2 regions of the Herbiconiux sp. FW305-C-125 genome follow, and region 2 is predicted to be linked to the other one. Evidence: riboswitches for the same ligand, from Rfam matches in the RefSeq annotation. Region 2 holds a riboswitch; the other holds the start of a gene.

Region 1 (3,401 bases), on a different contig from region 2:
ATCGTGCCACCGGAGCGCTCGAACAGCCAGGCCAGCTCGATCTGGAAGCAGTAGCCCTGCGAGTTCACGGTGCCGAAGTCGATCGTGCGCAACGAGTCGGCCCGGAAGCCGCGGTAACCGCTCGTCAGGTCGTGCAGCTTCGACTGCAGCATGATGCGGGCGTACGCCGTGCCCGAACGGGAGATGAGCTTGCGGTAGGCGGGCCAGTTCTTGATGACGCCGCCCGGAATCCAGCGGGTGCCGATGGCCATGTCGGCGCCGCCCCGAAGGAGGGCGGTGAGCCGGGGGAGCTCCTCGGGCTGGTGCGAGCCGTCGGCATCCATCTCGACCACGAAGTCGTAGTCGCGGGCCAGCGCCCAGCGGAACCCCGCGGCGTACGCGGCACCCAGCCCGTTCTTCTCGGTGCGGTGGAGCACGTGGATGCGCGCGTCGTCGGCTGCCAGATCGTCGGCCAGCTGGCCGGTGCCGTCGGGGGAGTTGTCATCGACGATCAGCACCTCGACACCGGTCTCGGCGGCGAGGACTCGCGCCGTGACACTGGCGATGGAGCCGATTTCGTTGTAAGTCGGTATCACCACGACAGTTTTCGCCATAGTTTCCTCAATCGATCAGGTGCTGCCGGACCGGCGGCGCTGGAAAGCGTATCGATGCTTTCTGTTCATTTTCCCCAGCTACGCTCAGCATTCTCTTGGAAGATACGAAAAGTTCCACTCTCTTAGTTCACATGTAAGAACGGTTTTCTCGCTATGACAAGTGCGCCCGTAACGAAGTCGCGCCTTCGCATTCTCGCTGTGGAATTCGTGCGGTTCGGCCTCGTGGGCGGCGTCGGTTTCGTCGTGGACGTGGGGGTCTTCAACCTCCTGCGCACCACCGTCATGGATCCGTCCCACATGCACGAGGGCCCGGTCATCGCGAAACTCATCTCCACCGCCCTCGCCATCCTCGTGAACTGGCTCGGCAACCGGTACTGGACGTTCAAAGAGCGCCGCCGCGCCGACATGCTCCGCGAGAGCATCGAGTTCTTCGCGGTGAGCATCGCGGGAATGGGCATCGGCCTGGCGTGCCTGTGGTTCTCGCACTACGTGCTGCACTTCACGTCGCTGCTCGCCGACAACATCTCCGGCAACGTGATCGGCCTGGCGCTCGGTGCGGTGTTCCGCTTCGTGCTCTACCGGATGTGGGTATTCGGCGAGCACCGGGTGCGGGTTCCGGATGCCCGGGTCGAGGCCGCGGGGAAGACCACCTCGATCTCGTGAACTGAGTCTGGTAGGTTCGGCAGCAATCAACTGGCACCAACAAATTCAACAAGCCTTCGAACAGCAGCGGGAGAGTCCGCCCGAGAGCCGTCGGGTCGGCGCCGTAGGAGCAATTCCTCTCCGGGAAACTCTCAGGCCCCAGCACCGCTGCCGTTGGGCGACTCTGGAGAGCGAGTTCCGGCGGGGCACTGCCGCCGGCGTTCCACCGACGGGGCAAGCGGCGATCGCCGTGGAATCTCTCAGGTCAGGTACAGAGCGGAGAGGGACACCCAGCGGCGCGACCACGCGCCGACCTCGAATGGAGTCCCGTGACGCTCAGCATCTTCGATCTCTTCTCGGTGGGCATCGGCCCGTCGAGCTCCCACACCGTCGGGCCCATGCGTGCTGCGGCATATTTCGTCGAGGGTCTTCTCGACGGCGGCCGCCTCGAGGCGGTGGAGGCCGTGCGAGTCGACCTCTACGGCTCGCTCGCGGCCACCGGGCCCGGGCACGGCACACCCACCGCGGTGCTGCTCGGGCTCGAAGGGCTGCGACCCGAGACCGTGACGCCGGCCGAGGTGGATGCGCGGCGCGCCGCCATTGCGGCCGACGGCGTCACCCGGCTGGCCGGGCGGCTGCCGATCGCGCTGACCGAGCGCGACGTGGTCATGCATCCGCTCACCGTGCTGCCGCGACACACGAACGGTGTGCGGTTCACCGCGTTCGGGGCGGACGGGGCCGTGCTGGCCGAGGAGACGTACTACTCGGTCGGCGGCGGGTTCGTGGAACGGGAGGGCGATGAGGGCGCGGCCGCACGGGGAGGCGGTGGTGCGGCAATCACGGCGCCCTTCCCGTTCCGCACGGCCGCCGAGCTGCTCGAGCACTGCCGGGTTCGGGGGGTCGGCTTCGCTGACGTCATGCTGGCTAACGAGGTCGCGCTGGCCGGCGGCGGCGGGGAGGGGGCGGCGGCGGAGGTGACGACGCGGCTGCTGGGCATCCGGGACGTGATGGACGAGTGCGTCGCGACGAGCCTCGCGCGCTCCGGGGTGCTGCCGGGAGGGCTCCAGGTGCGCCGGCGTGCGCCCGAGTGGCGGGAACGGCTGCGGGCGGCCGACCCGAACGGTGCGCCCGAGTTCTGGCAGGAGTGGGTGAACCTCGTGGCCCTCGCGGTGAACGAGGAGAACGCGTCGGGTGGCCGCGTGGTGACGGCCCCCACCAACGGTGCAGCGGGCATCGTGCCGGCTGTGCTGCACTACGCCCGCACGTACCTGCCGGAGAACGGGCTCGACGACGACGACGTCTGCGTGCGGTTCCTGCTCGCCGCCGCGGCGGTGGGTGTGCTCTACAAGGAACAGGCGTCGATCTCGGGCGCGGAGGTCGGGTGCCAGGGCGAGGTGGGCTCGGCGTCGTCCATGGCGGCGGCGGGACTCGCCGAAGTGATGGGCGGCACCCCGGAGCAGGTCGAGAACGCGGCCGAGATCGCGATGGAGCACAACCTCGGTCTCACCTGCGACCCGATCGGCGGGCTGGTGCAGATCCCCTGCATCGAGCGCAACGCCATCGCCGCCTCGAAGGCGATCAACGCCGCCAAGATGGCGCTCTGGGGCGACGGCAGTCATCACGTCAGCCTCGACCAGGTGATCACCACCATGCGCGAGACCGGCCGCGACATGAGCGACAAGTACAAGGAGACCGCGCTCGGCGGCCTCGCGGTCAACGTCGTCGAGTGCTGAGCCCGGGGCGCGCGGCTACTGTGGAGGAGTGAGCGCGGGCGGAACGACGGGCGGTGCCGGCGGTATGAGCGACCCCGGCCCGGGCCCCCGTGCACGCTGGCGGTCGGTGGCGCAGGCGTCGATGGCGCCGGTGCGGTCGTTCCAGGCATCCGCTCGCACGCCCCTGCTCCAGGTGCTCAAGACCGCGGCGGCCGCCATCATCGCCTGGGTGGCGTGCTCGTTCATCGCCACCGACGAGCCGCCGATCTTCGGGGCGATCGCGGCGATCCTCGTGGTGCAGCCGAGCGTGAATCAGTCCTTCAGCCGCGCGGTGGAACGCTCGATCGGCGTGATCGTGGGCGTGGTGGTCGCCTACACGGTCGGGCTGATTTTCGGGGCGCCGAGCTGGCTGATCCTCGCGGCCATCGTCATCTCCCTATTGGTGGGATGGGCG
Region 2 (3,401 bases):
CGCGGTCATTCCCCGATCAGAGCGTTGTACTGCTCGAGCGTGAGCAGCTCGGGCAGTTCGGTGAACTCCACCTTGAGCAACCACCCGGCACCCAGCGGATCGCTGTTGACGAGTTCGGGAGCGTCTTCGACGGCGGTGTTCTTCTCCACCACGGTGCCGTCGACCGGCGCGAAGAGCTCGCCCACCGACTTGGTCGATTCGATCTCGCCCACGACCGTGCCTCCGGCCACGGCGGTGCCGGCGGCGGGCAGGTCGAGGTAGACGATGTCGCCCAGCTGCGCCGCGGCGTACGCGGTGATGCCGACGGTGGCGATGCTTCCCTCCACGAGCACCCATTCGTGCTCGGCGGTGTAGCGGAGTGCGTTCTGGTCAGTCATGTCTGTCAATCCTTCTTCCGGCGGTAGAACGGGAGGGTCGTGGTGCGGTACGCCAGACGCGTGCCGCGGATGTCGACGCTGAGCTCGGTGCCCGGCTCGGCGAGGGCGGGGTCGACATAGGCCATGGCGATCGGCTGCCCGAGCGTCGGCGAGAGCGCCCCGCTCGTGACCACCCCGATCGACTCGGTGGATTCGGCGTCGGCGTAGACCGGGTAGTCGGCGCGGGCGGCGCGCCGGCCGTCGGCGGTGAGACCGACCAGCACCGGAGCATCCGCCGCCGGCCCCTGCTCGACGGCGGCGCGCCCCACGAACTCGGCTTTGGCGAGGGCGGGCACGCGGCCAAGGCCGGCCTGGGCCGGCAGAGTCTCGAGCGAGAGCTCGTGGCCGTAGAGCGGCATGCCGGCTTCGAGGCGCAGGGTGTCGCGACTGGCGAGACCCGCGGGCACGAGCCCGGCGTCGGCGCCGGCCTCGGCCACCGCCTGCCAGAGCGCTTCGGCGAACCGCGGATGCACGTAGAGCTCGAACCCGTCCTCGCCCGTGTAGCCCGTGCGTGCCACGAGCACGCGCTCGCCCTGGAACTCGCCCTCGATGGCTCGGTAGTAGCGCAGGCCGTCAAGGCCCGGGGCGGAGAACCCGCCCGTCTGCTCCAGGATCGACCGGGCGGCCGGCCCCTGTACGGCGATCAGTGCCGTCTCGTCGCTGACGTCGCGCAGCTGCGCGTCGAATCCGTCGATCCGCTCGGCCAGCGCCGCCGCGACGGGATCGTGGTTCGACGCGTTGGCGACCACGAGGTAGTCGCTCTCGCCCGTGCGGTAGACCACGACGTCGTCGATGATGCCGCCGGCCGGAGCCAGCAGGAGCGAGTACTTCGCCTGCCCGATCTCGATGGCGGAGAGCAGGCCGGCCAGCGCGTGGTCGAGGAAGGCACCCGCGTCTGTTCCGGACACCTGGAACTCGGCCATGTGGGAGAGATCGAACAGGCCGGCCGCCTGGCGCACCGCGTGATGCTCGGCGAGGTCGCTCGAATAGCGCACCGGCATCTGCCAGCCGGCGAAGTCGGTGAAGGTGGCGCCGGCCGCGACGTGCACGGCGTGCAGCGGTGAATAGCGGGTAGGGGAATCCGTCGATGGGGGCATGAGTTCTCCGGGTAGGCGATTGCTCTGAGAACTCCCCCTCTGTCATCGTGCCTGAGAGTTTCACGTCGCGGGACGACGCTTTCACCGTGGGCGAGCCGCTGGCAATGCTGCGGACTGCTTTCCAGAGTGGCCAGTTCGAGGCGGTACGAGGACCTGAGAGATTATCGGGGAGGATTGCTCCTTCGGTGCCGTTCCACGAAGGGTTCGGCTCTCCCGCGTCGGACTAATGACCGGCGGTATTCAGTTGGATGGTGCTACGCCACCGAGCATAGCGCGCCCGGGTGTCGCGCGGCTCACTCCGCGCCGGTTCCGCCCTGGTTCCGGCGCAGCACGAGCACCACGATCGCGGCGATGACACCGAGCCCGGCCAGCGCGATCAGCACGACGACCGGCCAGGGCAGCGCGGGGGCGGGTTCGTTCGGGGCATCCGTCGCCGGGGCGCTCTCCGCAGCCGCCGTCGCGAGTGGTGCGGGTGCGGCGGTCGCGGTCGCGGCGGGTGACCCCGCCGTCGCCGGCGGAGTGGCGGTGGCCGTCGGGCCGCCGTCGGGCTCCCCCGACCAGGCCTCGCCGCAGACGGGCGGGTCGGTCAGTCCGTCGTGCGCGCCGTCCTGCGAGGCGGGTTCGTAGTCGAAGTCGTACTGGCCGGAGGTGGGGTGCCCATCGGAGGAGACCACCTGCCAGAGCACGACGTAGCCCCCTGCGAGACCGAGCGCGACAGGGGCGGCGACCGAGGTGCCCTCGATCGACACGCATCCGGACTCGTAGTGCAGGCCCTCGCTGTCGACGACCTGCACCGCGAATCCGCTGGTGTCGTCGCCGATGGTGATGAGCGCGTCCGAGAAGGTGAGCGAGACGGTGCCCGGGTCGGTGGTGACCGAGTCGCCCGCGGCGGGTGAGGACGACTCGAGCGCGTCGTGCGCCTGGGCGGCGGCGGGACCGGCCAGCAGCAGAGCGCCGATCCCGATCGCTGCGGCACCGAGGGCGACGAGTCGGAGAACGGATCGCGGTCGGCTGCTCGAGATGCTCACCCGACAACGATACGGGGTCGGTGCTCGGGTCAGCTGCGGCGCAGACGGTACTGGTTCACGACCGGGCAGTCGAAGGGATCGGGCGCAGCCTTGCCCACCCGGTTCATGTACGCCACGACAGCGGCGTGCGCCTCGAGCAGCGACGTCTGGGTGTAGGGGATCTTGTGGGTGGCGCAGTACTCCTGCACGATGGGCCGCGCCTTCAGGAGGTTCGGGCGGGCCATGTTCGGGAAGAGGTGGTGCTCGACCTGGAGGTTGAGCCCGCCCATGAACACGGTCATGCCCCAGCCGCCCGCGATGTTGCGGGAGGAGAGCACCTGCTTGCTGAGGAAGTCGATGCGGGAGCCCGCCGGGAACACGGTCATGCCGACGTGGTTCGGGGCGAACGACGCCCCCATGTAGAGGCCGAACACGGCCAGCTGCACACCGATGAAGGCGAAGGCCATGCCGAGCGGCAGGAAATAGAAGATGACGGCGAGGTAGGCGATCAGGCGGATGCCGATGAACCACAGCTCGAGCCGACGGCCCTCCACCGGGCGGCGGCTCAACAAAGTCCTGAACGAGTGGTAGTGCAGGTTGAAGCCCTCGAGGAGCAGCAGCGGATAGAGGAGGAAGCCCTGCCTGCGGGTCAGCCACGCCATCGGGCCGCGGCGGGTGGCCGCATCCTCTTCGAGGAAGGACACGACGTCGATGTCGATGTCCGGGTCTTTGCCGACGACGTTGGGGTTGCCGTGATGGCGCGTGTGCTTCGACATCCACCAGGTGTAGCTCATGCCCACGAACGCGGTGGCGAGGGTGCGGCCGGCGCGGTCGTTGGCGGGCCCGGACTCGAACACCTGGCGGTGACTTGCCTCGTGCGC

What was found. A riboswitch is a leader RNA that binds a small molecule or an ion and turns the genes downstream of it on or off. The one in region 2 is predicted to bind glycine.
Region 1: linked by a shared signal. The riboswitch ahead of AC3WLB_RS11835 (L-serine ammonia-lyase) and the one ahead of gcvT (glycine cleavage system aminomethyltransferase GcvT) in region 2 are both predicted to bind glycine.

Annotation. Positions count from the first base shown of each region.
Region 1 is NZ_JBYSYO010000003.1:322,561-325,961, reverse strand. Features, by position in the region: gene AC3WLB_RS11845 (polyprenol monophosphomannose synthase) at 1-575, opposite strand, end outside; gene AC3WLB_RS11840 (GtrA family protein) at 792-1,256, shown strand; glycine riboswitch at 1,314-1,413, shown strand; gene AC3WLB_RS11835 (L-serine ammonia-lyase) at 1,565-2,968, shown strand; gene AC3WLB_RS11830 (FUSC family protein) at 2,997-3,401, shown strand, end outside.
Region 2 is NZ_JBYSYO010000007.1:54,673-58,073, forward strand. Features, by position in the region: gene gcvH (glycine cleavage system protein GcvH) at 6-377, opposite strand; gene gcvT (glycine cleavage system aminomethyltransferase GcvT) at 383-1,513, opposite strand; glycine riboswitch at 1,546-1,643, opposite strand; glycine riboswitch at 1,645-1,739, opposite strand; gene AC3WLB_RS16925 (copper resistance CopC family protein) at 1,807-2,541, opposite strand; gene AC3WLB_RS16930 (fatty acid desaturase) at 2,571-3,401, opposite strand, start outside.